4 regions of the Exiguobacterium sp. s11 genome follow, and region 1 is predicted to be linked to each of the others. Evidence: riboswitches for the same ligand, from Rfam matches in the RefSeq annotation. Region 1 holds a riboswitch; each other region holds the start of a gene.
What was found. A riboswitch is a leader RNA that binds a small molecule or an ion and turns the genes downstream of it on or off. The one in region 1 is predicted to bind S-adenosylmethionine.
Positions count from the first base shown of each region.

Region 2: it holds a riboswitch for S-adenosylmethionine, as region 1 does, so the genes downstream of both, KNQ12_RS13365 (LLM class flavin-dependent oxidoreductase) here and msrA (peptide-methionine (S)-S-oxide reductase MsrA) in region 1, are expected to answer to the same signal.
Region 3: it holds a riboswitch for S-adenosylmethionine, as region 1 does, so the genes downstream of both, KNQ12_RS12660 (Na+/H+ antiporter NhaC family protein) here and msrA (peptide-methionine (S)-S-oxide reductase MsrA) in region 1, are expected to answer to the same signal.
Region 4: it holds a riboswitch for S-adenosylmethionine, as region 1 does, so the genes downstream of both, KNQ12_RS13495 (amino acid permease) here and msrA (peptide-methionine (S)-S-oxide reductase MsrA) in region 1, are expected to answer to the same signal.

Region 1 covers NZ_JACSNF010000003.1:33,230-41,092, forward strand. Annotated here, with positions in the region: gene KNQ12_RS11185 (SH3 domain-containing C40 family peptidase) at 1-2,170, shown strand, start outside; gene KNQ12_RS11190 (putative quinol monooxygenase) at 2,229-2,522, opposite strand; gene KNQ12_RS11195 (M20 metallopeptidase family protein) at 2,600-3,778, shown strand; SAM riboswitch class I at 3,841-3,944, shown strand; gene msrA (peptide-methionine (S)-S-oxide reductase MsrA) at 4,040-4,570, shown strand; gene KNQ12_RS11205 (winged helix-turn-helix domain-containing protein) at 4,802-5,401, shown strand; gene KNQ12_RS11210 (MFS transporter) at 5,416-6,636, shown strand; gene KNQ12_RS11215 (DMT family transporter) at 6,690-7,172, opposite strand; gene KNQ12_RS11220 (Crp/Fnr family transcriptional regulator) at 7,185-7,853, opposite strand.
Region 2 covers NZ_JACSNF010000004.1:155,247-163,109, forward strand. Annotated here, with positions in the region: gene KNQ12_RS13345 (ABC-F family ATP-binding cassette domain-containing protein) at 1-619, shown strand, start outside; gene KNQ12_RS13350 (NUDIX domain-containing protein) at 683-1,063, shown strand; gene KNQ12_RS13355 (SRPBCC family protein) at 1,290-1,757, opposite strand; gene KNQ12_RS13360 (ATP-grasp domain-containing protein) at 1,834-2,781, opposite strand; gene KNQ12_RS13365 (LLM class flavin-dependent oxidoreductase) at 2,778-3,836, opposite strand; SAM riboswitch class I at 3,911-4,013, opposite strand; gene KNQ12_RS13370 (DUF975 family protein) at 4,123-4,761, opposite strand; gene KNQ12_RS13375 (DUF817 domain-containing protein) at 4,955-5,740, opposite strand; gene KNQ12_RS13380 (YczE/YyaS/YitT family protein) at 5,894-6,559, shown strand; gene KNQ12_RS13385 (MarR family winged helix-turn-helix transcriptional regulator) at 6,714-7,169, shown strand; gene KNQ12_RS13390 (nitroreductase family protein) at 7,171-7,806, shown strand; gene KNQ12_RS13395 (nitroreductase family protein) at 7,857-7,863, shown strand, end outside.
Region 3 covers NZ_JACSNF010000004.1:12,148-20,010, forward strand. Annotated here, with positions in the region: gene KNQ12_RS12635 (hypothetical protein) at 1-108, opposite strand, end outside; gene KNQ12_RS12640 (YwpF family protein) at 251-742, shown strand; gene KNQ12_RS12645 (histidine phosphatase family protein) at 739-1,329, opposite strand; gene KNQ12_RS12650 (alpha/beta hydrolase) at 1,347-2,336, opposite strand; gene KNQ12_RS12655 (metal ABC transporter solute-binding protein, Zn/Mn family) at 2,507-3,520, shown strand; SAM riboswitch class I at 3,590-3,694, shown strand; gene KNQ12_RS12660 (Na+/H+ antiporter NhaC family protein) at 3,775-5,085, shown strand; gene KNQ12_RS12665 (hypothetical protein) at 5,129-5,332, opposite strand; gene KNQ12_RS12670 (aldo/keto reductase) at 5,490-6,302, shown strand; gene KNQ12_RS12675 (hypothetical protein) at 6,426-6,887, opposite strand; gene KNQ12_RS12680 (alanine/glycine:cation symporter family protein) at 6,973-7,863, opposite strand, start outside.
Region 4 covers NZ_JACSNF010000004.1:179,374-187,236, reverse strand. Annotated here, with positions in the region: gene gntK (gluconokinase) at 1-716, opposite strand, end outside; gene KNQ12_RS13505 (GntR family transcriptional regulator) at 709-1,425, opposite strand; gene KNQ12_RS13500 (ketopantoate reductase family protein) at 1,608-2,525, shown strand; SAM riboswitch class I at 2,562-2,663, shown strand; gene KNQ12_RS13495 (amino acid permease) at 2,741-4,144, shown strand; gene mmuM (homocysteine S-methyltransferase) at 4,119-5,054, shown strand; gene KNQ12_RS13485 (MarR family winged helix-turn-helix transcriptional regulator) at 5,123-5,545, opposite strand; gene KNQ12_RS13480 (CBS domain-containing protein) at 5,728-6,183, shown strand; gene KNQ12_RS13475 (MFS transporter) at 6,210-7,448, shown strand; gene KNQ12_RS13470 (DUF1801 domain-containing protein) at 7,499-7,863, opposite strand, start outside.

The DNA of each region.
Region 1 (7,863 bases):
CACAACGGTCATCCAACAACTACCAGCGGGAACGACATTCAAGACACTCGGTACGGACGGTGACTTCACTCGTGTCAGTTGGCAAGAAGGTACTGCTTATGTCGCAACAAACGAGTTAACGCAAACAGCACCTGTTTTTCAAAAACAAGCAACGCTGATGTCGAAAAGTTCACTCTCATTAGTTGCTTCACCATTTGATCCCACCGTCGTGACGACACTTCCCGCTTATCAGCGAATCGATACATACGGCACCTTCGACACGTTCACGCGTCTGAAATGGAACGAGCAATACGTCTATGTATCGACGACACAACTCGAGCAACTTCCGAAATTGGTTGGGACGCGTTATGCCAAACGAGCGACTTCTCTTTTCGTTGAGCCGAAGACGACGAGCGCGAAGACTGCCGTCACTCAAAATCAATCATTCGAAACGTTCGGAACGACGGGTACTTTTACACGTGTGGCGACTAAGACCGGTTACGCCTTCGTATTGACGACTGATTTAGCTGATACGCAGGTCGTGAGCCATCCAGAAACAGGAGTGCGTTACGTCCAACAGCAGACGACGGTCTATGCCACTGCGACTACGAAAGGAGAAGTCGTACAATCGCTTCCTGTGAATACTTCTCTTCAGACGTACGGCGTCGAGGGTTCATTTACACGAATCAAACGAAACGACGAGTATGCCTATGTATTGACGGCACATCTCGGTACGTTGAAATACTATCCAAAGACCGCACGCCTCTATGTTCAGCGCGCTACACCGATCTATAGTGCACCGAATGCTTCCGGCTCCATAATCGATCAACAAAAAACAAATACTTTATTAACGATCTATGGTAAAAGTGGCGTCTACAGTCGAATTATTTTCCGCGGAGTCCATGCCTACGTTAAAACAGCTGATCTTGGTAGTGAAAAAGTATACGCCGCAACCGGAACACGGTACGCCAAACGCAACTTGTCCGTCTATACGTCTGCTTCAACGAAAAGTAAAATGATGTATTCTGTCAAACGAGCTGATAAACTAACGATTTACGGCACGAGCGGTAGTTACACACGATTAAAAAAAGGGACGGTCTATGGTTACGTCAAGACGAGTGATCTCGTCACGAAAAAGCCGGATCTGTATGACGTTACCGGTCAACGTTACGTGACAGAGGACGACGTCGTCATTCGGTCACAGGCAAAACTGTCGGGTAAAAAAATCGGTACGTTGAAAAAAGGAAAATCGATCACCATCTATGGAAAAAGCGGTTATTTTACACGTGTCAAATATAACAATATCTTTGGTTTCGTCGATTCGAGTCGGATCGGACTAAATAAACCAAAAGCAAAAGCGAAAAAAGGGACAACGTTTTATGTCCATCTGGACCAAACGCCACTCTTCTCTGCTGACGTCGCTTACAGTCGGCCAGCTGCCTATTTGAAAAAAGGGACAAAATTGATTGGTCTGAAATCAATTGATGATGATTTTTGGCAAGTTCGCTTAGCCAGCGGTCAAACGGGTTACGTCCTCAACCCTTATATCAGCACGAGCAAACCCGATATGAAACTGACACAAAAAGCAATCAATCGAACGAAAATCTATACCGTCAAACAGACGACATCCTTCTTTTCGAGTCCAACCAGTCCAAAAGGCAGCGGACTCGTTGAGCAAGGCAAACGTGTTTATCCGCGTCACCGGGTCGGAAACTTCTATGTCATCCAGTCAGGCTGGACACCCGTCTATCTTCCGGTCTCAGCTGTGACGATTACGTCCGATAAACGGGTCATTAAAAAGAATAACACGCGCGGTGAAAAGCTGATTCAAGCAGCCGTCCAACATATCGGTACACCTTACACATGGGGATCGCAAAATGCCGTGAACGGTGGCTTCGATTGTTCCGGTTTGATTCACTACGCGACAAATAAGGCTGGAAAATACGGTGGTCGGACGAACGTTCGCGGCTACTGGTACGGTGCTTTCTTTACGAATCGCCGGACGAGTATCTCGAGTGGTAAACGCTCAGATATCGTCTTCTTCCAGAACACCTACACGGATGGTCCATCGCATATCGGAATCATGCTCGATAGCGAACACTTCATCCATGCGGGCGGTTCACAGCTCCAAATCAACTCGATTTATGAACCGCGTTGGCAAGAGCATTTCCTCGGATTTAAATCGATGTAAGACAAAAAAAGACGAAGCCGTCGAATTCGACGGCTTCGTCTCTTCTTATCGCAACACGTCAGAATGTCATCTCGACGTATTTCGTCACTTGTCGATCCATCAAGTACAACTCGATCTGTTCACGATAGGCTTTATAATGATCGGATGCGATATGCACTTCAAGTGCCTCTTCGTCCCGATACACTTCATACAGCATGAATTGATGCTCATCCTCGATCGATTGGTGCAAGGAATAACGTAAGCATCCTTCTTCTTTTTGTGAGTCATGATAGACCGTTTGTAGAATCGGGAAAACTTGATCCGCGAGTCCTGCTTTGATTGTAAGTACAGCGTTGACGACGATTTCTCCCATGTTTCATTATCCCCTTTCGTGATTACCTGTATCTGTACCCATTTTCACGAAAAAACACACGTCAAAGGAGCTTGAAGATGCAAACTCAACTTTTTGAAGCACTCGAACAATTCGAACCGACGATGATCGCGTTACGGCGTGATTTCCATCGACATCCGGAACTCTCTTTTCAGGAAGTCCGCACACCAGAACGAATTGCAAACTTTTACGCGGAACGGGGCATCCCTCACGAAACAGCCGTCGGAGGTCGTGGTGTCGTCGCGACGATCGAAGGCAAACACCCTGGCCCAACGATTGCGGTCCGTGCAGATTTTGATGCTTTACCACTTCAAGAAGAGACAACACTTGCTTTCCGGTCAATCCATCCCGGTGTCATGCATGCCTGTGGACACGATGGGCATACGGCGATGGTGATGGCTCTTGCTGCTACGCTCTATCCGTTACGGGATCAATTGCAAGGAACGATTCGAATCATTCATCAGCATGGAGAAGAGGTCTTTCCTGGCGGAGCCATCCAAATGATCGAAGCCGGCGTTCTCGAAGGCGTCGATGCGATTTTCGCGACACATCTCGAAAATGATTTACCGGTTGGTACGATTGGGTTTCGGGAAGGACATACATTATGTGCGATCGACGAATTCGAAATCATCGTTCATGGTCAAGGTGGGCATGCCCAGGCACCGCACAAAACAAAAGATGCGCTCGTCGCTGGGGCACAACTCATCTGCAACTTACAACACCTTGTCAGTCGACGGGTCGATCCGTTCGAACCCGCTGTTCTTGCAATCGGATCCTTCCACGCAGGAACGGCGCCGAACATCGTCATGGGTGAAGCACGCATCGTCGGGGAGATCCGGACGTTCAATGAGACATTGCGGCATCAGCTCCGACAAGAAGTCGACCTTGTCGCCAAAACGACGTGTGCCGGCATCGGTGCTACTTATTCGATTGACTTCACGACGGGTTACCCGGCGCTTTGGAATCATCCGGACGAGACAAAACTTGTTCAGGAAGCCGCTTCTTTCTTACCGGAAGCATCTGTCCGGTCACTCACACCGATGATGGCGGCGGACGACTTCGCACATTATCTAACACACGTCCCGGGAAGTTACTTCTTTACCGGCTCCGGATATACGGACGGTCGCATCAATCATCCACAGCATCATCCGCAATACGAAATCAACGAACAGGCGTTATTGGTTGGTGCGAAAACACTCGGAGCGACGGTTTTACGTGCCTTGAAACCTAAGGATTGACTTTATTTCTATGTGAATGGTATCATCACAACAATGATAACGAATGACATCAACTTCATATACCCTTATCAAGAGTGGACCGAGAGATCTGGATCGATGACGTCCCAGCAACCTGCGTATAGCAAGGTGCTACGACCAGCAAAGCGAAAGCTTTGGTTGATAAAAAGCGGCGACTCCTTTTGCAACCAAGCGAAGGAGTCGTTTTCGTTTTTCTCGCTGTCAGACATACAATGGGAGTTTCCCACGGAGAGGAAGAGACGGATGGAAAAAGCAACATTTGCAGGTGGATGTTTTTGGTGCATGGTGACACCATTTGAAGAATTACCAGGAATCGAGGGAATCGTATCAGGTTACATGGGCGGTCACGTCGACAATCCGACGTATGAGCAAGTCAAAACAGGAACGACGGGACATCTCGAAGTCGTCCAAATCACGTTTGATCCGAGCCTATTCCCGTACGAGCGTCTGCTCGAACTCTACTGGCCACAAACGGATCCGACGGATGCAGAAGGTCAATTCCAAGATCGTGGCACGCAGTACGCACCAGCGATCTTCTATCATACGGATGCGCAGCATGAAGCAGCAATCGCTTCCCGTGACGCCCTTGCTGCAAGCAATCGTTTCAAACAACCCATCGTGACGCGGATCGATGCCGCTTCTGAATTTTATCCGGCGGAAGAGTACCATCAAGACTTCCATAAGAAAAATCCAGAACACTATAAAAAAGATCGTGCTGTCTCTGGTCGCGATGCTTTCATCGAGCAGGAATGGAAAGATACGATGACGGTCTAATCACCTCGAACCACATACAGTAGCTGAGACTGATTTCAAACATCTCGTTCTTCCCCTACTTTCCAGTAGAAAGTGGAGGATGACCGAGATGTCACTGGAGTCAGTCTTTTTGTATGTAAACAAATGATGTATTCTTTACCAACACCCTCACACAAATTTGTAACCGTTTACAAATGAAGTCTTTTGTTTTACGGTTAATAAAAATTAACCGGTTAAAAAGGAGATGATTGCATGGAACAAAAAGCGATTCACATATTAGAGAGCTATGAACAGTTAAAAGTGATCAGTGATCCGTTACGAACAAAAATCCTCATGTTTCTCGTCGAAAAACCACACACGGTACATCAGTTAGCCCACTTGCTGACGTTATCCCGCGCAAAGATCCTCTATCATGTACGAGAACTTGAAAAGCATGACTTGATTCGCCTCGTCCGGACGGAAGAACAGGGCGGCAATCTATTGAAATACTATCAAGCGATTGCTCGAGGCTACATTCCTGCCGATCATCTACTGAACTTCGTCGAGACGAACGAAGCGACCCGGCAGTCGTATCTTGAGGTATTGGACCGAGCAAAGACACGCGTCCTCACCGCTCCAACTACTGCTTTTTCTCCTGTGTCTTCAAACGTTGAAGACTGGATGAGCTTATCGCTTCAAAAGGAACTGACGATGTCTGAAGCCAATTTTCGGCAATTTTCTACCAAATATCGTGCTCTATTGGACGAGTTCACACGGTCCCCTTCACTAGACGAAGAAGATAAAAAACACTTCTATATCATGACGACTGCCTTTGCAATTGATGAACCACTATTTGAGAATGACGACGTCTAAACCGGAGGTGCCATATGCTGCCTGTTGAAATGGATACGCAACAATCGCTGTTTAAAAATCGATCTTTTTTATTTTTATGGGGGTCCGGTATGTGCTCTGCCCTCTCCCTATCAACCTATCTGTTTGTTGAACAATGGTATGTCATCCATACGCTAAACCAGGCGTCATATCTCGGATTCGTCCTCATGGCCACCTTGTTACCCCGTATTTTTCTCATGTTGTTCGGTGGCGTCTTATCCGATCGCTATAAACGTTCGACGATCATGCGCATCTCGAGCGCTTTACGGATCAGTTTCATTCTCTGTCTTCTCGTATTACTTCATGCCGATCAGCTTACATTGCTGACGATTTTAGGATTTGCCTTTCTATTCGGTAGTGTGGATGCATTCTTTTCGCCGGCGAATGCTTCCTTACTGCCTACACTCGTTCCGAAAGAACAACTCACTAAAGCCAATTCTCTGATTCAAACATCTAATCAAATCGCCCTTTTTTCAGGTCCGATTCTTGGTGGGGTCATCCTCAGCTATTCTTCTTACTCGCACGTTTTTCTCGTAATTTTCGGAACACTCTGTCTGACGCTCCTTTTCACGTATGGTATTCGTGAATCTAAGATCAAGCGAGCACGTCAGCATTCAGCTCTCTTTGAACTAAAAGAAGGGCTACATTACGTCTTTCACCTTCAGCAACTCAAGCAGACACTTTTTCTTGTCATCTGTGTCAATTTCTTTTTCTTTGGACCACTCTTACTCGGAATCCCCTTACTCGTTCATGATGTGCTCCAAGGAGATGCGATGGATTTAAGTTATATGCAAGGGGCTTATCAAATGGGAATGCTCGGAGGGGCGCTCTGGAGTGGTTTTACGCAGAAGAAAGCAAATGGGCTTAACTCATCGGTCCGATTGATTGGCGCCTTAGGTTTGCTTTTCTTCCTGCTTAGTCAAGTCCAGCAGATTTTGTTGTACCTGATCATCCTGTTATCACTTGGTGTCCTTTCTTCGATCATCAATATTCGCTTCATTACGTTCATCCAGTCTCAGTGTGCGGAAAAGACGATGGGACGTGTCATGAGTGTCGTGAATGCCGCGTCAAATGGTCTCGTTCCATTATCTTACGCGCTCCTTTCGTTTCTACTGTCGTTTCACGTTTCGATCACGACAATCATGTTGTACTGTGGTCTTCTCATTATTGTTCTCTCGCTTTACTTCAGAAGACGCATGATCCAGGTCGAAAACTAGTCAAAAAAAGACAGTGGATTGGAATGCCACCGTCCTCGTTCTGTATTCGGTTATTACGAAACACGTTCTAGTTGATCCTTTGCCTGTTGTTCCGGTGCCACGACTTGATACCGTTTCAAGACGAAGATGCCACACACCATGACAGCGAGACCGATGAGCTGACCAAACGATAAGTCGATTTGCGGCAAACCGAACCAACCGAACGTATCAACGGCGAGGGCAAAGCTTAACTGCGAAATCAGAACGACAGAGATCGCGACGGACGGACCAAGTAACTGAATCCCACGCATGACACAAAAAACGACGCCGACACCGACAAGTCCACCAAACCAATAGAGTGGCGATACGTTTTGAATCTGTCCGATTGTTCCACCACGAAACAGAACATACGTGACACTTGCTCCGATGAAACCGACGAAGAAGACCAGCGTCGTCGTCGCCCAAGCGCCAAACGCGTCACTCATCCGAGCATTCAATACCGTCTGTAAACTGATTAACATCCCTGCCAACACGGCACACACGATGCCTATTATCATGTTCGTTCCTCCCTACTCATAGCTGTTGCCGTTCGCCTTCTCGCGAATCCCCTCCAGATCGACGATGATGATTTTCCCGCGTCGTCGAACGAGAGTCTCCTCTTCACACAATTTCGTGATGATCCGATTGAGATGGCGATAACTCGTTCCAAGCCAGTCGGCGACGTCATGTAAGTTCGACGTCCGCATCTCCTGATAAAATAAACTGTCACTGGCTTCAGAAGCGATCGATAACAAATACCCTGCAAATCGCTCTTCAACTGTATACAACACATGGTGCGACGCTGATTTCGAGTCGGCATACCACTTCGCTGTGATCGTGCGTAATAAGAATTGCAGAAAGACGTTCGTTGTATTGTGCTCGCGTAAAATCGCATACGGCACGCTCAACACATCGACATCGGTCACCGCCTCAACTGTATTCAACACTTCTCGTTCATTGATGAACTCGGCGTCACCAATCACTGTCAGTGGTGTTTTGAATCGTAAAATCCGTTGTTTCCCTTCTGACGAGGCAGCAGATATCTTGACCTTGCCTGCGACGATGAAGTACATCCGGTCGATTGTCGCACCGGTCGTACAGAGGAGTTCTCCTTTTCGGAAGGTTTCTTCACGCAACCAAGCGCGCGTCTCTTCCGTCAAAATCGTATCCAGTCCATATTGTTGGATGACGGTTTCCATGTTCGTTCCC
Region 2 (7,863 bases), on a different contig from region 1:
TGATAACGTCCGCTTCTCGTTGAACAAGACGGATAAAGTCGCGTTCATCAGCCAAAGCGATATCGCGATCACGACACTATTCAAAATCCTTATGGGTGAGATGGAACCGGATAGCGGTACGTTCAAATGGGGCGTCACGACTTCCCAGTCATACTTGCCGAAAGATAACTCGGAATTCTTCGAAGGCTCGGATAAGACGATCCTCGATTGGCTCCGTCAGTATTCACCGGCAGATGAGAGTGATACGTTCCTCCGTGGATTCCTCGGTCGGATGCTCTTCTCTGGAGAAGAAGTCATGAAAAAAGCATCTGTCTTATCCGGGGGCGAAAAAGTCCGTTGTATGCTTTCAAAAGCGATGCTCAGTGGTGCTAACGTCCTTGTACTCGACGATCCAACGAACCACTTGGATCTCGAATCGATCACGGCACTCAACGATGGTTTGATCGCTTATAAAGGCGCAATGCTCTTCAGCTCGCATGACCACCAGTTCGTCGAAACGATCGCGAACCGCATCATCGAGTTGACGCCAAACGGTATCGTCGATAAAGAAACGACATACGATGAGTATTTGAACAACGATACGATTCAACAGCAATTAACAGCGTTATACGCACAATGATTTAAAAGAGACCGGAACTGTCGTTTCGGTCTTTTTTTGAACATGTTGAAGGAGGAATGCGATATGCGACATCGGGTATGCGCTGCGTTGATTGAAGAGCAACAGATCCTAATGGTCGAATTACATACCCCTTCCCGGACATTTTGGACGTTACCCGGCGGAGGTGTCGCGAATGGTGAAACAAAAGAGCAAGCCATCATGCGAGAAGTGTTAGAAGAAACGCATCTTCACGTCACGGTCGAACGGAAACTTTACGAGATTTCAATGGATCAAGGAACAGAGACATGTTTTCTCGTTCGCCGTGCCTTAGATAGTCCTGGACCTCGACTCGGGATCGATCCTGAACTATCGCTTAATCAACAAGAATTACGAGCTGTTCGGTTTCGACCACTGAATGAGATGCAAAATGATTCACAGATTTCTCGTTTGCGTCTACTATCGTAACGATATAATCTTTGGATTAAATGAAAATTTAATAACCGTATTTATACTTAAAAATAGTAGTCGGTAACTAAGCATTTTGATAATCCAAAATCGCTCGATCCAGCGATAGAAAACGAGAACGTTATCAAGGTGTCGACTGCCTATCCGTTTTACCGAGTGATCATAAATCGTATACGAATCGATAAGATATGAAAAAACGGATTCCCCAGTGCGGGAATCCGTTTTTTCATGCATTGTTCTTCTTTTGTTTCGCTGCCTCTTCTTCGACACGTTGCAACAAGCCTTGAACAATTTTCTCGTTTTCTCGTTCGCCACCGAGTGACAAGAGACTTTTCCCAACGAAGTTCACTCCTTCATTTTTTCCTGTATAAATCAACAGACAACGATCGTGTCCAAGTGGTTTGAGCGTAAACGTCATCTCGATCTTGAATATTTTAGCCAATGTGAATCCAATCGTATTTTGCTTGAAGTCAGGCTCGTTCGTATAGGCTAAATCGGTCACGATATAGGTTTCGAGTCGATTACCCTGCATGTATGTTTGACGATACGTCGAACCGACGACACCCGGTTTTCGTTCAATCACCTCGTGCTGGACGACGTTTGGAATCAAACGCTGCAATCGCGTGTGATCAAACAAGTGCCATGCTTCCTCAATCGGGATATCGAGCTGTCGTTCTTCTCTCCACGTAATCATAGATCCGCCCCCTTTTCTATAGAAATACCCTGTCATCCGGTCTTGTAACGTCCGGTGACAGGGCGGGAGCAGATTCTTATTTTACTGTGCTTGTTTCAAGGGCTGCACCGAGGAACTTCGCTAGTTCGAGCATGCCGTAGCGTCCTGCAGCTGCCTCGGCATCCGAATTATAGTTCGTATTCGTATTGACGTCATACGTATAGATCGTACCTGACGCATCCTTAATGAACTCGATGCCTGCGACCGCGATTTGGTTCGCTTGGAGGAATGCTTCATACTTTTGGATGATCGGGTCATCGAAGCCTTCAACGATTTGGAACTTCATCGGCGTTTGTGGCGCTTCTTCACCAACTGGGCAGAACAAGTCGTCGATTACACATGCATCCGCTGGGCAAAGCTCAAAACCTTCTGATGTATCGACTCGAACCGCGTAGACGAACTTTCCACCTACGAACTCACAACGTGTGATGTACGGTTCTGGTGCTTGAATATACTCTTGAATCAACGTGATGCCATCGACTGGTTCGTCGAATGTCGGACCGTCGAGATAAGCTTCAAGTGCTTCAATCGAGTGGAACAGCTGGACGCCGAGACCTTTTCCGGCACGGTTGTGTTTCGTGATGAATGACGAAACACCGATTTCTTTTGCTGCTTGTACGATTTGATCGCGTCCGACGGCAGCCGTCGTCTTCGGTACACGAATCCCAGCCTTCCGCAACGCCGTGTATTGATTGACTTTGCTGACTTCAAGACGAAGCGCACGCGTTCCGTTAAAGACGGTCCGGTCATGCTCTTCTAACCAAGCGAGGACCCCTTCCGTCAATTCCGGCGCGTAACGATGCCCCCGCGTATGCGAAGAGGCACTCATCCGGCTGTAAAAGACGCCTTCTGGCGGCAGTTCGTCCAGCGGAACGATCCCTTCATTCAAGTGCCACTCTTCATACGGTAACTCGAGTTCTTCGAGACGTTTGATGAGATGGTCCGTCCATTCTTGATTTTCGTGGAGAATATGAATTTTTGTCATGATTGTTGACCTACCTTTCGTTTCGCTTCGACCAGTGGCATTACGTCACGAGCAAAACGTTCCATTTCTTCGAGTTGTGGTGAGAATTGTAATAAGAGTAACGTGACACCAACAGCTTCGAATGCTAGAATCCGTTCAGCGATTTGTTCTGGTGTTCCGATTAAATTCGGACGTAGACCACGGTTCGAGACGGAATAATCGTTTCGTTCGACCTGTTGTTCGAGTTGCGATTTACTGATGAAATCTTGATAACCGGCATAACCGGCGCTGTCTTCCTTAACGTCCGTGATGCGTTGCCACTCAAGAAGCGCTTCTTCTTCCGTATCCCGACAAATGATGTAGGCAGCAAGACCGAAGCTCTCAAGCGGTGCGTGTCCCGTCGCTTCCCGGCGTACTTTCATATCATTGATTTTATGAGCTACTTCTTCAACAGTGCCTCCATGCATGACGTAGGCATCACAATGTTCGACGATCGTCCGTTTTCCGGCTTCACTCTCTCCACCAGCGTAGAGCTTAATCCCCGGACGCTGGATGGGTTTCGGATGGAGTTCTGCCTGTTCGATCGTGTAGTGATGACCGAAGAAGCTGTACGGTGACGCATCTGCCCATAGTCCTTTCATGACCGTGACGAACTCTTCCGTCCGGGCATAGCGCTCATCATGTGCAGTAAAAATACCGTTGTATTGTTTTGCTTCTTCTGCCCACCAGGCTGAGACGACATTGAGCGTAAATCGCCCTCCACTCAACTGATCGATGTTTGCCGCCATCTTCGCCGTCGTCGCTGGATTATGGAACCCGGGACGAACCGCTGTCATGATCTCAAGGCGTTCTGTTGTTGCAGCAATCGCCGCTGCCGTTGTCCATGCCTCAAGACTCGGTTCCTTGATGCCTTTGATATCGTTCAAGTTCAATTCCGCAATCAACGTCGTCGAGAAGCCGATGCGTTCAGCTGTTTGTGCGACTTGTTTCGCATAATCGAATGTTGCTGGCATCTGTTCATCCTCGACGTTACGTAACCATCCCCCAAAAATCGGTAACCAAAAACCATACTCCACTCCATCGTCCCCCTTATCATAAAAAAACGCTCTTTTCGAAGTTCGAAAAGAGCGACGGTATCTTGTCCTGTCCGCTCTTATCTTCAGAAGGTATTCCTTCCTGGAAGTAGCACCTTCCGCCATAGCGGGGTTGCTGAAGTGTCTTCGGGCCAGTCCCTCGACTTCTCTAGATAAGATGTGTTGCATTCATCGTACAGAATTCATTGAACTAAAGCAACCATTAAACCGTCTTTTCCTATCGGATTTATTTCAAAGAAAAATCCCGACGTAGTGTCGGGATTCCGGATTAATATGGTGCGACGAAATCTGATGTTGGCTCTGGTGCTTGTTCACCACGAACACGATCATAGAATTTGGCAAGCGTGACGCTGAAGTATGGTCCAACCCATAAGACAGCAAGACCAAGTGTAACGATTACAAGTAATGCCCAACCAATGAATGATAGGAAGAGTAAGAATGCTTCCATCTTGTGACCATCCATGAGTTGGCGTGAACGCGTGATGGCCTCGAGGATACCGATCGATGGTTCATCTCGAAGGATGTAGAACGTCAACAAGTAAGAGAATGACTTGATGATACCAGGGATGATTAAGAGTAACGTCCAGAGCGCGATAAAGATGAACTGAACAATGGCCAGCCCCACCACTTTCAGGAACATACCATATGGCTCAAACAAATCCGTCACTTTCGTTTCTTCGCCACGAGCAATCGACATGGCAATCCATGTCCAACCGACTCCTACTGGAATCAATAAAATCGACACCAATGATACAACGAGATCTATACTACTAGACGGCTCATCGATATCCGATCCAAATAAATTAGGAACACCCTGAATAATACTAAACAGCAGAAAAGCTAGGACTGCAAATCCCCAACGACCGCTGAGCGACTCCTTCGCTGCTTTCTTTAATTGAGATGACATGAGTAAGGTCCTCCTTGAAAAATAAGTTCTCACCTTACTCTACGGCTTAAAATTTCTAATGTTTCACTCTTTTTTCAATAATTTCCCGTCTCGTTGCTGGTTGAGCCAAGCACGCTCAAGTTGTCGTCCACATGTTAGAACGAACGTTGAACATCGAAGCGCTTCATCGCAAACGAAATGTCATGTTTTTCGTCTATGTACGCTGATATATCTCCACAGCCGGATCCTGACGCTTGTATTTCGCGACGATGACGATCAAAACCGTGATGATCACAAGCAGGAACCAAGAAGACAATTTTCCAAGATCAACGACTGCCCAGCCTCCTTCCTGATGCGGATAGACCCAGCCTTTAAAGAACGTCACGATGTTCTCCGCGATCCAAATGAAAAAGGCAATCAGTAAAAAGGATAGGACGAGCGGCATCCGGTAGATCGTCTGCTCGATCGTAAAATGAACCCATGACTTATAGAAGACAAGGACGACGAGGACCATCAATAGCCAGCGTGCATCGAAGATCCAATGGTGGGTGAAGAAGTTGAGATAGACGAGACTGCCTACGCTGATCGCAAGCCAAGGCGGTGGAAATGCTGTGAAGCGTAAATGAAATCTTCGGAACGCTTGACAGACATAACTTGCGACACTTGCATACATGAATCCTGCATACAAGGGAACACCAGCCACTTTCGTTAGAGCCTGTTCCGGATAACTCCAAGACCCAACGTTCACTTTGAACAGTTCAAGTGCTAGACCGATGACGTGAAACAATAAGATCAGTTTGAATTCCTCCATCGTTTCATAACGTGTGACGAGTAAGACGATTTGGACGAGAATACACCATAGCAACAAGAGATCATATCGAGCAACCGTTTCAGTAGGAAGATAACGTGAAAGAGCAAGCGCTGCGAAAATCATCACGGGAAAGACGCAACAGACGGCTTCTATGTATGTAAAACGAATCAGGTGCCGGATCGCTTTCATCCTGTCATCTCCTTTTTTCTTCAGTATACGTTTCTCTTTCGACCTTCCCCTCCTTCTTAAGATGGAAAAAACGGAAAATTTCGTCTTTCTTCTTCTACTTTCCTCATGATACAGTTAACGAATCAATTATTTTTAAGAAATGAGGTGTTAGACATGACGCGTCATCGTGCTTCCTGGTTATTACGCGCTACGTTAAAGTGGGGACTCTTCCTACTCGGTTTATTTTTACTCGCTCTCGGCTCATCGATGATGATCACGGCTGAACTCGGTGTCTCGACGTGGGATGTATTACATCTTGGTCTCCAAAAGAAGACGCCACTATCCGTCGGAACGATCATCTTACTTGTTGGTCTATTACTCGTTTTCGTTAAGTACGCATTAGACCGCGTCACACCGCAAATCGGAACGCTCGTCAACGCGATTTTCGTTGGTGTCTTCATGAATCTTGTGCTTGGTTCTCATCTCTTACCCTCTTTTGAATCGATCTGGTTGAATACGCTCTGGCTGATTTTCGGTATCTTCATCATTGGGATGGGCGCTGGTCTGTATGTCGCTGTCGGATACGGGGCTGGTCCACGTGATGGGTTGACGCTGACACTTGCAGAGCGCTTCGGAACGTCGATTCGTCTGATGCGGACGATCATGGAAGTCACGGCATGCGGCATCGGTTGGTTGCTTGGGGGACCTGTTTTCTTCGGTACGATCCTCTCGATTTTCTTAATCGGACCATTCCTACAATTTTGGTTGTTCTATTTCCGTCGGATCATTGCAGCGATCGATGCAAAAGGAATTCCAGCGTCTAAACGCCAAATTAGCTAAGTCGCCTGACTCGATATCATTCCGCGTGAATGATATCTCTTTTTATGTTAAAAGCAAATAAGTTGCGTCATCAAATTAAACACGTTATATTCGTTTACATATCAATCTTTGATACGTCAAAGGTTTCTTCGAACGAAGAGAAGGATGTGATGGATTGAGTATCTCCTGCACTGAAAAAGGACGGTTGATCTATGCACTCGTTTCTGTCAATAAGACGATTGCTCAAAAATTCGATCTCTGTACGGATGGTTTCAGTCAGACTCGAATGGATCTACTCGCTCAACTACAAGTCGATCAAACGATTAGCCAAAAAGAGTTACAAAAACGCGTCAATGTCGATCATGCGGCAGTGACCCGTCATCTCAAGCACCTGGAATCGACCGGGATGATTGCTCGCGAGCGTTCAGCCGCTGACAATCGGGTGATTCTTGTTTCCTTAACGGAACAAGGGGCGACGCGCATCGCACGATTACGCGAACAAAAAGATGAGTTTCTCGAGGATCTACTCGAAGGATTCTCTGCTGAAGAACAACGGACGTTAGCTGAGATGATTCAGCGCATCGAAGCAAACGCTGACGCATTACCTAAACCAAAAGAGGAGTCGATTTAATATGGCAACGCAAACTCAAACAGACTTCATGGAAATCGTCAAAGGACGCCGTTCGATCCGTAACTACGATACAGACGTGAAGATCTCAAAAGAAGAAATGACACAAATCCTTGAAGAAGCAACACTCGCACCTTCTTCCGTCAACATGCAACCATGGCGTTTCCTCGTCATCGATAGCGAAGAAGGAAAAGCAACACTTGCACCACTCGCAAAATTCAACCAAGTCCAAGTCGAGACATCTTCTGCTGTCATCGCTGTCTTCGGTGACATGAACGCAGTCGATCAACTCGAGAACATCTACGATACAGCTGTCGCAAAAGGACTCATGCCACAAGAAGTACGCGATCGCCAAGTACCTGCGATCCAAGGTATGTACAGCAGTATCTCAGCAAACGATTTGAAAGATAGCATCTTGATCGACTCAGGTCTCGTTTCGATGCAATTGATGCTCGTCGCTCGTGCGCACGGATATGATACGAACCCAATCGGCGGTTACGAGAAAGATCAAATCGCGGAAGCATTCGGTCTTGAAAAAGAGCGTTATGTACCGGTCATGTTGCTATCGATTGGTAAAGCGGTTGACGCAGGATACCCATCGGTTCGCCTACCAATCAACGACATCGCAGACTGGAAATAAGTTTTTCACACTATAAAAAAGAAAAAACACACAAGGGAGATTGAACAATTATGACTA
Region 3 (7,863 bases), on a different contig from region 1:
TGCAAGCGTCGGGCGGTCTGTCGGTTCAGCATGCCAATACATGATGATATGGTGGGCAAGTAGAATGATACCCAGGATTCCTAATATTCCAATGAGTACTTGCGGCATAATGAACGATCCTCCTGTTTAGTAGTATCTAGTCTTATTTAAACATAGTTCATACGAATTTCGTCAGGAAAAGTTTCCCGTCTTACATTCCTCACGGTATACTGTAGGAAAATCGTAAGCGATCAAGGGAGGGCATTTTTTCATGAAAACCTTTAAGTTATGCACATTACGCATTTTAATGGATGAGTCAGGACGTGATACGACGATTCCCGTCGCCATTCAGGACGGATTGACGGTCAGTACCGAACAGACGGCACAGTGGGTTGCAGAAATCGTCGTTCCTCCAACGGATCAGCCGATCGTCGATGAATTGTTCACAAAACATTTACGTGCTTTGATTGAAATCACGATCTCACGACCTGATAATGACCCTGCCGCGATGATCGTCACGCCTCTTGAACGGACTGTCTTAAGCGAAAACGTCTCATATGTCTTCACGGGTAAGATGGTCATGATGAAAAATGATTTATCTGAATCGATCTTACGCGAAGTCGTCGAAGATGGATTCGCTGGCGAAGAACTCGTTCAAGAGTATAAGGATCGTCGTTCAAAACGTGGTGCCCATATCACAAGTATCGCTAAAGAAACGTTCAAACAATATTTGACAGAGCATCCGAACACACCCGTCTCTTAAGGTTTTTCGACCTCGTCCGTGATGTGGTCTGCTACGTTGATGCGATCAATCGTATAGTGATCCGTATGATAGATATAATTCGCACACGCGTTTTTCAAAGGTGTCCGGTAACTGAATGTCGCATCAATCGACGATAATGCTGCCTTGATCGTATGCGAGTGACAAACGATTAGAATTCGTTTCCCTTCATACGTGCGTGTCACTTCCTGTAGCGCCTCGAACACGCGATCCTGGATGGCTTGTTCCGTTTCAAGACCCGGCACAAGTGTCGTATCGTTCGCTTGAACAGCCTCGTAAATCGCTGCGACTGGTTCACCGGAAGCGGCTCCGAATTCGCGTTCGACAAGTCGCTCGTCTGTCGCTGTAATCGTTAAGCCAACAGCACGACCGATGATTTCCGCCGTCTCAACGGCACGCGACAAGGGACTTGCTAATAAGACATCCCACTTTTCATTCGATAGATAAGCGGCGCTGAGTTCCGCTTGTCTTCTTCCTGTTGCATTCAACGGGATATCTTCTCTTCCTTGAATCCGTTCGTTTAAGTTCCAATCCGTCTGACCATGCCGCACTAAACAAATTTCAGTCATGTCTCTGTCTCCCTCACTTAAGAAATATGACTGATTGTATCATGTTTTCCATTCGGAAGTTGTCGAGGTGGCAACAGTAGTACCTGACAGGTGAAATGTTCAATTCGTTCAAGCAATCGTTCGATCTTTAACGGATTTTCCGTCTGAGCGAAACTAGCAAGTGAGTGCGTACCATTCGGAAAGGAAAACAAACGAACATCGGCTCCGACATCCGCTCCCTTCTCAACGAAATGCAAGGCTTGAGAAAACGGAACAATCGGATCTTTTTTACCGTGCAAGAGCATGATTGGCGGAGCATCCGACGATAAATGTGTGACGGGTGAGACGTGCGTCATCAGCTTGCGCCATTCTTCTCGTCCCCCCTTGTAGAACTTAATATGGGCAATCCAAGTCTGAATGAAATTAAACAGCAAAAAGTTCGTCGGTGGATATAAAGCGATCACACCACTGATCAATGGCATGTGCCGCTCATCGCGCTCACCAACGAAAGCAGATGGGGCAAGTGCCGTCGTCAGCATGAGTGAGGCTCCGGCTGAATCTCCCCATACCATCATCCGTCCTCTTAGAATGCGAAGACCCTCTGCTTCCTTATTCAAAAAACATAACGCATCCCGTACATCTTCGAGGTTATCCGGAAAATAACTGCCCTCTTCGAACAAACGATACTCAATACTACAGACGGCAACTCTGAGTTCAAGTAGTCGATCAACGATTGGACTAAAGCAGAACATGTCATCGCGCTCTCCACGAACGAATGCACCACCGTGTGCATAGATGGCAACTGGAAACGGTCCTTCTCCTGGTGGATAATAGAGATCGAGTTGTAAGATGCGGTCTCCCACCTGTTTGTAGGTGAGCGTCCGCGGTGCAAGTTGTTTTTCTGTGAGTGGCAAGGCGGGTTCGGTCCATCGAAGTAGTGCACCATAATTGTTCCAGATACTCGCTCCCGCTGCTGCCGTCGTCAATAATGCAGCTCCCCCCATTAGCCATGCAGTTTCACGTTTCACTTGATCACCTCCAAAAAGACGTGCTAGTTTCTTCACTTTATTATCCTTCTACCCCGTTTTAAAAGATGTCGAACGTCTCGGTATTCCTACTTGACGCTTCACCAGCGTTCCGCTATAGTGAGAAAGTCCAAATCGGAATTGTTACGTTTTAATAATGGAGGTATCATATAATGAAAAAAATTATTCCTGCTTTAACAATCGCCTTCGCGAGTGCAAGTGTCCTCGCCGCTTGCGGTTCGAATACCGATTCATCGACTTCAGATAAAACCCAGACAGAAGTCTATGCATCAACGTTCGCAACAGCTGCTATTGCCCGCGAAATCGGTGGTGATCAAGTCGACGTCAAGATGATCGTCCCACCTGGAGCAGATCCTCACTCTTACGAGCCGACGTCAAAACAACTCACTGAAATTGCTAAGGGTGACTTGTTCCTCTTAACGGGCACGACGCTCGAGCCATATTCGAAAAAAATTCAGGAGAGTCTAAACGGCACGGACGTCCGCTTCGTCGAGACGAGTAAGGACGTCAACTTACTGGAATCTGATGCTACACTCCATGCACATGAAGAAGAGGGGCATAGTGAAGACGAACATGCCCACGAAGAAGAAGGGCACGATGATCACGCAACGGATGAACCTGCGCATGAAGAAGAAGGCCATGACCACGGAAAATACGATCCACACGTCTGGCTCGATCCTACCAATGCAAAAGCAATGGCACGTTCCATCACAGTCGCTCTATCAAAAGAAGTACCAAAAGACAAAGCGACATTCGAGAAAAACTTAAAAGCGTTCGATCAGCAAGCTGACGCACTAGATAAAGAATTCAAACAAGCCGTCGCTGATGGATCGAAAAAAGAACTTCTCGTTACGCATGCCGCTTACGGTTACCTCGCAGAACGATATGGTTTCACGCAACTGCCGATCGCGGGAATTTCTCCTTCCGATGAACCGTCACAAAAGCAACTGGCTGCTTTAGTGAAAGAAGCACGGATGCATGATTTGAAATACGTCGCGTTCGAAGAGACGGTCTCACCGAAGGTCGCACGTGTCATCCAAAAAGAAATCGGAGCTGAATCCGTGACGATTCATAATCTAGAGTCCGTCACGAAAGCACAGCAAAACAGCTCTTATTTTAAATTGATGGAAGAAAACGTCCAGACGTTAAAACAAGCACTTCAGTAAAGTACAGTTGACACGCGTTACTCAATGCGGTACGGTAAGAAACGTGTTTTACAACAATTGAATGACTTCTTTTTATCGCGAGAAACGGAGGGACTGGCCCAATGATGTTTCGGCAGCGGACGATTTGATTCGTACTGTGCCAAATCCAGCAAGCGAAAGCTTGAGAGATAAGAAGAGCGTCTTTATTTCATAAAGACCTCCTTCTTTCTTGCGAAGGGGTCTTTTTTGTATCTTTGAGAAACGAGGTGTCAACAATGAATGAAACGATCACGCCTAACAAATGGGCACTGCTTCCCCTCGTCGTATTCCTGGTCCTCTTCATCGGAGCCGGAATCTTCTATGACGACTTTTACGAATTTCCGATCCTTATCGCCGCATTGATCGCTTTGATCTTTGCTGCAATCACAACGAAAGGATCCATCAATCAAACGGTCGAACGAATCGCAACGGGTGCCGGAAATCCCGATATCATGATCATGGTCTTCATCTTCTTATTAGCCGGTACGTTTTCTGGAACGGCAGAAGCAATCGGTGCCATCGATGCAACCGTCAATGCTGCTTTGACGTTCCTACCTCCGTCATTACTGATGAGTGGTCTGTTTATCATCGCTGCCTTCATCTCGATGGCAATGGGAACATCGACTGGAACGATTGCTGCACTCGCGCCGATCGCCTTCGGTATTCATGAAGCGACAGGCATCAACGTTGCGATCGCAGCAGCGTCAGTCGTTGGTGGTTCGATGTTCGGCGATAACCTGTCGTTCATCTCGGATACAACGATCGCTGCCGTCCGTACCCAAAAAACGAACATGCGCGATAAGTTCCGGACGAACTTCATGATCGTTCTCCCAGCTGCTATCTTGACGATCATCTTACTTGCGTTCGTTTCTGGCTCTGGCGATGCGGTAACGGCCAAAGCATTCGAGTTCTACAAGCTGATTCCATATCTCGCTGTCATCGTCCTTGCGCTATTTGGTGTCAACGTCATCCTTGTCCTCGTCGGTGGTACATTGCTCACTGGTATCATCGGTATGATTGACGGTAGCTTCGGCTTAAGCGGTTTCGTCCTCTCGATGTCAAAAGGAATGATGGGCATGGCGGAGATTTCCATCTTGACACTCCTCATGGGTGGTCTCGTCAGCTTGATCACGTTCAACGGTGGAATCGTCTACTTGAAAGAGACGTTGACGCGCAAGATTTCTCAGCGTCGCGGTGCCGAATTCAGTATGGCAGCACTCGTCAGTGCGACGAATCTCGCAACGGCGAACAATACGATCTCGATTCTCGTCGCTGGACCACTGGCGGCTGAAATCGCTGATACGTACGAGATTGATCGTAAGAAATCAGCGAGTATTCTCGATATCTTCTCTTGTGGTATCCAAGGCATCATTCCGTATGGCGCGCAACTCTTGATTGCAGCAGAATTGACGAAAACGGCTTCACCGGAACTGATTCCGTATCTGTTCTATCCGTTCCTGCTCTTCGTCTGTGGATCGATTGCCATCTTCTTTGGATTGCCACGTATGAAGAAGACAGCGACGAAGCAAGAAAGAATTTCTTCGTAACCATAAAACAGGTCCAATCGCGTCGACGATTGAACCTGTTTTATTATTTTTTCTGCTTCGCTTGTCGTTCTAAGATTAAGTAAGCGATTGCCGGAAGCGGGAATTGAACGAGTCCAGCACCTCCCCAAACCCATGGATTACGTCCTGACTTTCGCGCACTAAGAAACAGACCCACTGCCTGCGTTACTAACAAGGCGCCAATGCTAAGCCAAGTACATTTGGATAGCTTTTTATTCTTTTGAGCCATCTTTTCTCCCCCTCTTTTAACACACGATTAAATCTCATGATTCTTTTCTATTTTACCTTATTTCATTCCTCCATGAGCATGGAAACGGACGTCTTCGTTCGTTCATGCTAAACTAAACGAGCAAATCTAAACTACGTTTTATGAGGAGGAGTAACACATGCAATACGCAAAACTTTCAAACGGTATTACGATTCCCCAAATCGGATTCGGTGTCTGGCAAGTAGATGAAGAGACAGAAGCACCTGCTGCTGTCGCTGAAGCATTACGTGTCGGTTATCGTCATATCGATACGGCTGCTGTCTACAAAAACGAGCGCGGTGTCGCAAAAGGAATCAAGGAAAGCGGCGTGAAACGTGAGGATCTCTTCTTAACGTCAAAAGTCTGGAACGATGATATTCGTGCCGGTCGGACGAAGGAAGCATTCGCAGAATCGCTCGAACGTCTCGAAACAGATTATCTTGACCTTTATCTCATCCACTGGCCGGTCGAAGGCTATATCGAAGCGTGGAAAGCAATGGTTGAACTGTATGAAGCAGGCAAGATCAAAGCGATCGGTGTCTCGAACTTCAAAGAACATCACCTCGATACATTGGCAGAAGAGGGCTTGATGGCACCAATGATCAACCAAGTCGAGTTGCATCCACAATTACCACAACATGAACTGCATGAATACTTGCAAGATCACAACATCCAAGTCGAAGCATGGAGCCCACTCATGCAAGGGAAATTCCTCGAAATTAACGATTTCAAGGAAATCGCAGAGAAGCACGGCAAGACACCTTCACAAGTCGTCTTACGTTGGCATCTCGACAACGGCATCGTCGCTCTTCCAAAATCCGTTACACCAGAACGCATTGCGGAAAACTTCGACGTCTTTGATTTCCAACTCGATGCCGATGATCTTGAGAAAATTGACCGTATCGCAACGGATGTCCGCCTCGGACCGGATCCGGACGAAATCGATTTTTAATCTGACGATTCACGTAAAAGAGAACGTCTTCCATATGAAGTTGTCTTGATTCATCTGAACGACGAGAGACCCGTTTCCAGTCTACGACTTGGAAGCGGGTCTCTTTTTTATGATTTTAGCTGATCAGACATAATAAATTAAAATCGTATCTTCCGCTTCTTCTGCCTTTTGAAAATAGGCGCGTAAATCGGCGAACTGTTCCCAGACATCCTCGAATTCGCCCGGTGTTCCGGCTTCATCATGAATCGAAGCGAGTGCCCGTTGATCGAAATTCCGCATCACCTCAGCCGAGATGATGAGGAGTGGCAAGGGAAGAATGCCTACAATCGCCGCTTTCTCCTCATTAACGATCAACTCTTCGCCAACGATCGCTCGTCCCAGGTTGTAATGCGTGTCTTGATCAATATAGATATCGATTTGATTCATCAAATGATAGATGGCATTCGTCTGTTCGAGAGCGAATAATTGTTCATGATCGGGTTGCGTCTCATGAATGAATAATATCCAGTCCATGATGATGTGGGGATCGTTTCCGAACGACTCCCAGACCGCATCCGTGACGCGGACGAAATGTACGTTTTCCATTCTCCCCCTCCCTTCTGTACTCTGTATTCCCTTTTTAAATTCGTTCTATACAAAAAAAGAGCCAGATTTCTCTGACTCCCTTTCCTTAGATCGCTTTTTCGTCTTTTTCTGATTCTTGCCATGCTTCAAGCGTATCTTTCCCTGGCAAGTTCGGAATCGAGTCCGCATAAAACCGTGGCTCTTTCCCTGCTTTTCGTTGTGTCATGTAATCATCGAGAGCCAGCTTCGCTATCTTTGCAAGACGGAAAATCGCATACAGATTGACAATCGCCATTAATCCCATGAAGATGTCCGCTAACGCCCACACGAGACTAGCCGACTCGACAAGTGAACCGAAGACGATCATGACGAGGACGAGTACGCGGTATGCCATCATGACTTGTTTATTTTCACGGATGAAGTTGATGTTCGATTCACCGTAGTAGTAGTTTCCGACGACGGAACTAAACGCAAATAGGAAGATGGCGAGTGCCATGAATCCTGTCGCAAATGATCCAACTTGTGATGCAAGTGCGCCCTGTGCTAAATCAATACCAGCTAAGGCATCTCCATTCGCATCTTTTGTCGGAACTCCACTGACGAGAACGATCATCGCTGTCGCCGAGCAGACCATCAATGTATCTACGAAGACCGCGAATGATTGAATCAAGCCTTGTTTGACCGGGTGAGAGACTTCCGCTGTTGCTGCTGCGTTAGGTGCCGAACCCATACCGGCTTCGTTCGAGAACAAACCGCGACGAATACCATTCAGAACGGCCGCCCCGATTGCTCCCCCTGCTAATGTCTTAAACTCGAATAATCCTTCTTGGAAAATCAATTTAAAGACACTTGGTAATACTTCAAGATTCGTCACCATGATATAGAGGGCGATTAAGATATAACCACCTGCCATGATCGGAACCATGAATGAAGCGACTGTCGCAATACTGCGGACACCACCAAAAATGATCAGTGCCGTCAAGACGACTAATCCGAC
Region 4 (7,863 bases), on a different contig from region 1:
CCGTCACTGGCACCGACTAGGAACGGCGTATCGACGGAGAGTCCCATTTGTCGTGCGTAATCAGTATTTAGTCCGGTACATGACGTCGTCGTCGGTACGGGTTCCGATAAGTAGCTTGCATCGATTCCCGCGACATGTAACGCGCCCGTATCCCAGCCTAATTCATGAATGTTGAAGAGACCGGTCGCTGAAGCGAGAGAGTGGTCGATGACATATCTGCCGAACAGTCTTTGGAACACGAATTCCTTGATCCCGATATATTTTTTCGTTTGAGCATGGAGCTCCGGACGATCTTCGACGAGCCAACTGATTTTGCTGAGCGGTGACATCGGATGGATCGGTGTTCCGGTCCGGTGATAGATCGATAGACCATATTGTTCCTTGATCTTGTTCGACCATGCTTCACTCCGACTGTCTGCCCATGTGATGCAGGCAGTCAATGGTTGATGTTGTGCGTCCATCGCGATCAAGCTGTGCATAGCACTACTGAACGCGACGAACTTCGGTGGCATGCTCGGATGACGTTTCGTGATCAAACGGATCGATTCGAGAACCGCATCGAAAATTTCTTCTGGATCCTGCTCCGCTGTCGACCGGTTCGGTGTATGAAGCGGGTAACCGACGTTCGTTTGTCCGATGACCTCTCCTTTTGTCGTAAAGAGGACCGCTTTCGTACTCGTCGTTCCGATATCAACGCCTAACATGTATTCAGTCATGTGAATCGACTCCTTTCGACATCATTTGTTGCGTTTTCCAGAGATCTTCGACTTCCTGGACGTCATCAAAGTTCTGATGCAAGGAAGCGACCATCCGTTCACGATCCCCTGTCTCGATTGCTTCGATGTACAAGGCGTGGTTCGCGAGGATGCGTTCGAAGTCTTCGATGTCTTCTTCGAATCGTACCCGCATCGATAGGAGGATGAAACTTTCCATGACCGGTTTAAGATTTTGCCAAATCATGCTGACATATCCATGATCAATCGAGCGGATGATCGTTTCGTGAAACAGAACGTCCTGGAAGGAAAATTCATCGGCATCCTTGTATTTGATGGCAACTTTCATCATTTCGAGAATTTTACTGAGTTCACGGACGAGTTCTGCCCGTTCGATTTTGACGAGTCGTTCGAAGACGAACGTTTCAATGAGTAGCCGGACATCATAGATTTCCTGAATGTCGCGCTCAGACAAACCGACGACGACCGCTCCCATTCGTTCGAGACGAATCAATTGTTCGGATGCAAGGACCTTTAACGCATCACGGACGGGCGAGCGACTGACTGAAAAATCAGAGGCTAATTTGTTTTCGGATAAAATGGTACCGCTTTCAATCTTTCCTGAAATGATGCGCATCCGTAGCTCGTGTGCGACACGATCTCCAGCGGAAGCTTTTGCTAACCACTTCAAGGGGTATAACAGTTCTGACATGGAATCACCTGATTTCTAAAGTGAGTATACTTGTATACAAGTTAGTATAAACGTTTTTTTCTAAAATGCAAACGCTTAACTTACATTTTAGTGATTCAAGCAGGAATGAGGAAAATGGTTTCCGATATGTTAGGGTGAAGGAGTAAGTAACGAATCGATTAGTTAAAAAGGAGGTAATGCATATGCATGTTTTAGTCGTAGGTGCCGGAGCAGTTGGAGGTTATTTCGGGGGACGTCTTGCTGAGCAAGGGGAACAGGTGACATTCCTTGTTCGTCCGAAGCGCTATGAACAATTACAAAAGACAGGGTTACAGATCACTAGTCCTCATGGTGATGTTATGATCACGCCTCAGTTAGTGACACGAGACATGCGACTGAATCACACATTTGATGTCGTCTTACTTTCGACGAAAGCCTATCACTTGGATGATGTCCTACAGGATCTTGCGCCATTTGTTTCGAGCGAGACGTACATCATTCCTTTGTTGAACGGCATGCAGCATATACGACGGTTAACAGAAGTCTTCGGAGAAGATCGAGTACTGGGCGGACTTTGCTTCATTGAATCGACGCTTGATGCAGAAGGGCGTATTGTACAGACAAGCCCGTCGCATCGGCTATTGTTTGGTTCACGAACCGGTAAACCAACAGCGCGTTTAGAGGAGATTGCAACACGTTTTGCGAAAGCGAAGGCACCGATGGCGTACTCGATGCATATCATGGATGACATGTGGCAAAAGTACCTCTTCATTTCGACATTTGCGGGCGTGACGACACTATTTCGCTCTGCCATCGGTCCAATTCGCAAGGACCCAATTGGTCATCAGATGATTCAAGACGTCATGAAGGAAGCGAAGCGAGCGATGGAAGAACAAGGCGCAGTCTTTAATGACGATGTAGAAGCGGTCTTGCTGAAGCAGATGCATGCAATGGAAGACACGATGAAATCATCGATGTTACGGGACATGGAAAAGGGTCAGCCCGTCGAAGTGAAACATTTCTTTAGTACTTTGCTCGAAACACGCTCTTCACGTCATCTTCAACTGATTGAATCTAATTTATGGATCTATCAAAAAAATCGGGAAATGCCTGTTGACTGAATTATCTGCATTCTGATATGGTTAGGAACAATTACATACTTATCCAGAGAGGTGGAGGGACTGGCCCTATGAAACCTCAGCAACAGGTCGAAAGATACTGTGCTAATTCCTGCGGGTGCTGCACCCGATCGATAAGATTTCCGAATTGTCGACCGACGCATCCGTGAGGATGCGTTTTTTGTTTGAAATAGGTGGAATGAGGAGGGAATGGATTCATGAAAACGAGCGGAGCATTTCGACGCAAGATGGAATCACGTCATCTGATCATGCTGTCGTTAGGTGGTGTCATTGGAACCGGATTATTTTTAAGTACAGGTTATACGTTGGAACAAGCAGGACGTGTCGGAACGATTTTATCGTATTTGATTGGGGCCGTCGTCGTTTACTTAGTCATGTTAAGTCTCGGTGAACTCGCCGTGCACATGCCGGAAACCGGATCATTCCATAAGTACGCAACGAAGTACATCGGACCCGGCACCGGTTATACAGTGGCCTGGCTCTACTGGCTGACATGGACGGTCGCCCTTGGTTCAGAATTCACGGCAGCAGGCATTTTAATGCAACGTTGGTTCCCGTCGATTCCTGTATGGGTGTTCAGCGCATTGTTCGCTGCGATGATCCTTGGTATCAACGTCTTGAAGGTTCGCGTGTTCGCTGAAGTCGAGTTTTGGTTTTCCGCCATTAAGGTCGTGACAATCATTGCTTTCATTTTACTCGGTGCGGGAGCGATCGTCGGCTTTATTCCACTGCAAGATGGTAGCCCGGCTCCATTCTTTTCTTCGTTAACCGAAGGCGGGTTGTTTCCAAATGGCGCTTTCGTCATCTTCATGACGATGCTTGCCGTGAACTTTGCTTACTCGGGAACGGAACTAATCGGTGTCGCGGCGGGTGAAGCAGTCGATCCGAAACGGACGATTCCGCTTGCGATCCGAACGACGATTTTGCGACTCGTCCTCTTCTTCGTCGGTACGATCATCGTATTAGCCGTCTTATTGCCAACGGATGGGAAAGGTGTACTCGAAAGTCCGTTCGTCGCCGTGTTCGAACGAATCGGAATTCCCTACGCAGCAGACGTGATGAACTTCGTCATTTTGACAGCGATCTTGTCGGCAACGAATTCTGGACTTTACGCCGCCTCTCGGATGCTCTGGTCGCTTGCGAACGAACGCATGATTCCACGCTTCTTCGCCCAGGTGACGCCAAGTGGGGTTCCACTTCGAGCCGTATTATTCAGCATGCTTGGCGGAGGACTTGCCTTGCTGTCTAGCATCTATGCAGCAGGGAGTGTCTATATCGCGCTCGTCTCGATTTCCGGTCTTGCTGTCGTCGTCGTTTGGATGAGTATCAGTGTGGCCCAGTATCGCTTCCGGAAGCAATTTCTTCGTGAAGGGCATACGGTCGACGAATCGGTCTATCGCACACCACTCTTTCCATTCGTACCGATCGCCGCTTTCGTCGTTTGTTTGATTTCTCTGATTGGTATCGGATTTGATCCGACACAACGAATTGCCTTGTACTGTGGTATTCCATTCATCGTGATCTGTTATGTCGTTCATGCGTTCACGAATTCTTTTCAGAAACGGAGTGTTGAAGATGTACCGAATCAAAAATCCAGTTGATCAACGATTACAGGAAGTTCCCTTTCTCATTTTAGATGGTGCCCTTGCAACCGAACTTGAACAGAAGGGATTCGATCTGAACGACCCGCTTTGGTCAGCACGTCTCTTGATCGAAGCACCGGAACAGATCGAGCGTGTCCATCGTGATTACTTTGAAGTAGGTGCTGATGTCGCCATCACTTCAAGCTATCAAGCAAGTATCGAAGGCTTCAAGCAACGTCATATCACGACAGAGGAAGCACAGGCGCTGATTCGACAAACGGTCACCTTGGCGCAAAGCGCACGCACGCGTATCGGGAAGAGTGACGCATTGATCGCGGGATCAGTGGGTCCTTATGGTGCCTACTTAGCAGATGGTTCTGAGTATCGCGGTCATTATGGGGTGTCAGTGGATGTGCTAGAAGCCTTCCACAGGCCACGGATCGAAGCGTTGATTGAAGCGGGGGCTGATCTGCTAGCATTCGAGACGATTCCGTCGCTCGAGGAAGCTGTCGTGTTGTTCCGGATTCTCGAAACGTATCCGGAAGTGTCCGCTTGGCTGACGTTTTCGCTTCAAGATGCGACGCACATTAGTGAAGGAACGGCACTTGCGACGTGCATCGAGACAATTGGGCAACATCCACAGCTCGCAGCAATCGGTGCAAATTGTTTTCCGGCATCTTACGCGACCGACTTTATCCGTCACCTCAAGGCGTTGACGGATGTGCCAATCATCGTCTATCCAAACTCCGGTGAGGTCTATGATCCGGTCGCAAAAACGTGGTCAGGTACGAATCAGTGTACATCGTTCCAAACCGTCGCGAAGACATGGTATGAGGCAGGGGCACGATTGATCGGTGGTTGTTGCCGAACATCACCCGAACACATCGCACAAATTCGTTCAGTTTGTCAGGTTACTCATACATCATGAATAATGACGAAAAAACGGAGGCGAAATCGATTGATTTCGCCTCCGTTCCTATAAATGGTGTAATTTCGTTAACGCTCGCGCAAGGCACGGTTGAATTGTTGCAACAGACGTCCAAAATCTTCAGCATCGTCCGATGGCCAATCCGTCAGGAGACGTTCGATGCTCGCGAGACGTGCTGTCCGGTAAATCGTGAGCTCTTCTTGTCCTTTATCCGTAATATGATAGAAGAAGGCACGACCATCTGTCGGATCTTTTACTTTTTCCACGAGTTGCTTTTGATCGAGCGCTGCAGCTTGGCGACTGACGGTCGAGACATCAAGCTGGAGTTCACGGGCAAGTGTTTTGACACCGACGTTGCCGGAATCCGCTAGTTGTCGCAGTAAGAGGTAGGAAGCACGATCCAAATTACGATTGTCTGCCGTCGCTGTCGTCAAGCGCCGGATCAGAATCGCTAACTCCAATTCAATGGTTTCGAGTGCTTGTTGAGACATCGGGTATCTCCCCTTTCAAAAAAGTCTCTCTGTCCCTCATGATTACCCAATGTGGATAAGCTGTCAATGCGAAAAGCAGGAGGCTTGACAGAGTTGTAGTTGTATTATACAATCATTTTTGTTCTTTTAATTGTATCATACAACTTTTTCATATGAGAAATGAACGACAAAGGAGAATTCAGATGAAAGCTTATGAGTCGATGAAACAAGAGGTCATCACAGTAAACGATACAGATCTGATTCGGACGGTCATCGAACGATTCATTCAATCTGGTATTAGCGGCGTACCTGTCATTAATGCTGAGCAAGAGGTAGTCGGGTATATCAGTGACGGAGATATCATGCGCGCGATCGGAAAACACAAGGACATCATCGTCGATACATTCTTATATGTAGATGTCATCAAAGGAGACGAAGAAGATTATGAAGATCGGATTCGTCATATTTTGAATCGACCTGTCATGGAACTGGCACGCCGGAAAGTCGTAACTGCGGACGCTGACACAGAAATGGAAGAGATTGCAGCAACGCTCGGCGCAAAACGGATTAAAAAGCTTCCGATTCTGAAAGCAGGACGTCTTGTTGGGATCATTAGTCGAGGCGACGTCATCCGCCATTCGTTTAAACAGTTCATGTAACACATTCAATAGAAAGAAGGGACACTATGGCACTTGCTGAAAAAACAACGACGCTTGAGCCGGAAACGGTATTAGCAGAAAGCAAACATGGATTATTCCATCAACCGGTTGCTGTCTGGGCAGTCTTTTTCGCCAGTATCACAGCATTCATGGGAATGGGGCTCGTCAATCCCGTCTTACCGACGATTGCCGAGAATTTAGAAGCATCAAAAAGTGAAGTAACGCTCTTATTTACAAGTTATAACGCCGTCATGGCATTCGCGATGTTGATTACAGGCGCGATTTCATCACGGATTGGTCAAAAAGGAACGTTAATGCTCGGAATCGCCGTCATCGCAACCGTTGCTGGTTTTGCTTCACAAGCTGACAGCATCTGGACGCTCGTCGCGTTACGCGGTGGTTGGGGGCTTGGGAATGCCTTATTCGTCGCAACTGCACTCGCTGCGATCGTTTCCTTATCGTCAGGCGGAACAGCCAAAGCGATCATTTTGTATGAAGCAGCCGTTGGTCTTGGGATTTCGATTGGGCCATTGTTAGGCGGAACGCTCGGTTCGATCACATGGCGCGCGCCATTCATGGGTGTTGCAACAATCATGGTCATTGCGTTCCTCGTTTTGTTCTTCTTGATGCCAAAACCAGCAGCATCTGCTGCACCGAAACAGAAGTTATCATTAAAAGCACCGTTCCAAGCGATGAAGCATCGTTCATTGCTGACACTCGGAATCGTTGCGGCGCTTTATAACGTGGGATTCTTTACAATCATGGCCTATGCACCATTCGTCATGAAACTACCAGCACAAGGACTTGGATTCGTTTTCCTCGGCTGGGGAATGTTGCTTGCGATCACATCGGTCTTAACGGCTCCGAAACTGAAACAATGGTTCGGGACGATCAAAGCGATGGTCATGATGTTGATCACATTCGCAATCTTGCTTCTATTAATGGGAATCTTCACGGAAACACCTGCCGTCGTCATCGTCTGTGTCATCTTAGCGGGAGCCGTGCTTGGGAATAACAACACGCTCATCACGACCGCTGTCATGGACGCAGCACCTGTCGAACGTTCGACAGCATCTGCGGCATACAGTTTCCTACGTTTTCTCGGGGCAGCCATTGCGCCATTCATGGCCGGGAAATTGGCTGAAATCTTCAACGCAAACTTACCATTTTATGTCGGAAGTGGCTTTGTCCTCTTATCCGTCATCATCATCGGGGTCAATCTCAAACACATTCGCCATATCGATCGGACAGAAGGCGGACATTAATTTCAAAAAAACAGCCGAAGCGAATCCGCTTCGGCTGTTTTTGATTGAAATCAAGACGGGTACATGTCTTTTAACGTGCGGATCGAGTACTCAATCATTTCCCGAAGGACGTTTAAATCGATGTCAGTCAGTCGTTTTACGTAGAGGCAGGACTTGCCGCGTCGATACGTACCGAGAGTGGCAAGCAGTCGTTCCGATACATCGTCTTCACCAAGCGCGAGGTAAAGGACGAGGTTCGTCTTGCGCGGAGAAAAGCCGACATAAAAGCTGTCGCCCTCGTGACCAGAGGCATAGCGATAATGATAGGCACCAAAACCAATCAAGGAAGACCCCCAAATGACGGCTTCGTATCCCGTGACATCTTCGAAGAACTGACGTAACGTGATACCATCTGCTTGACGTAGTGGTGGTTCGA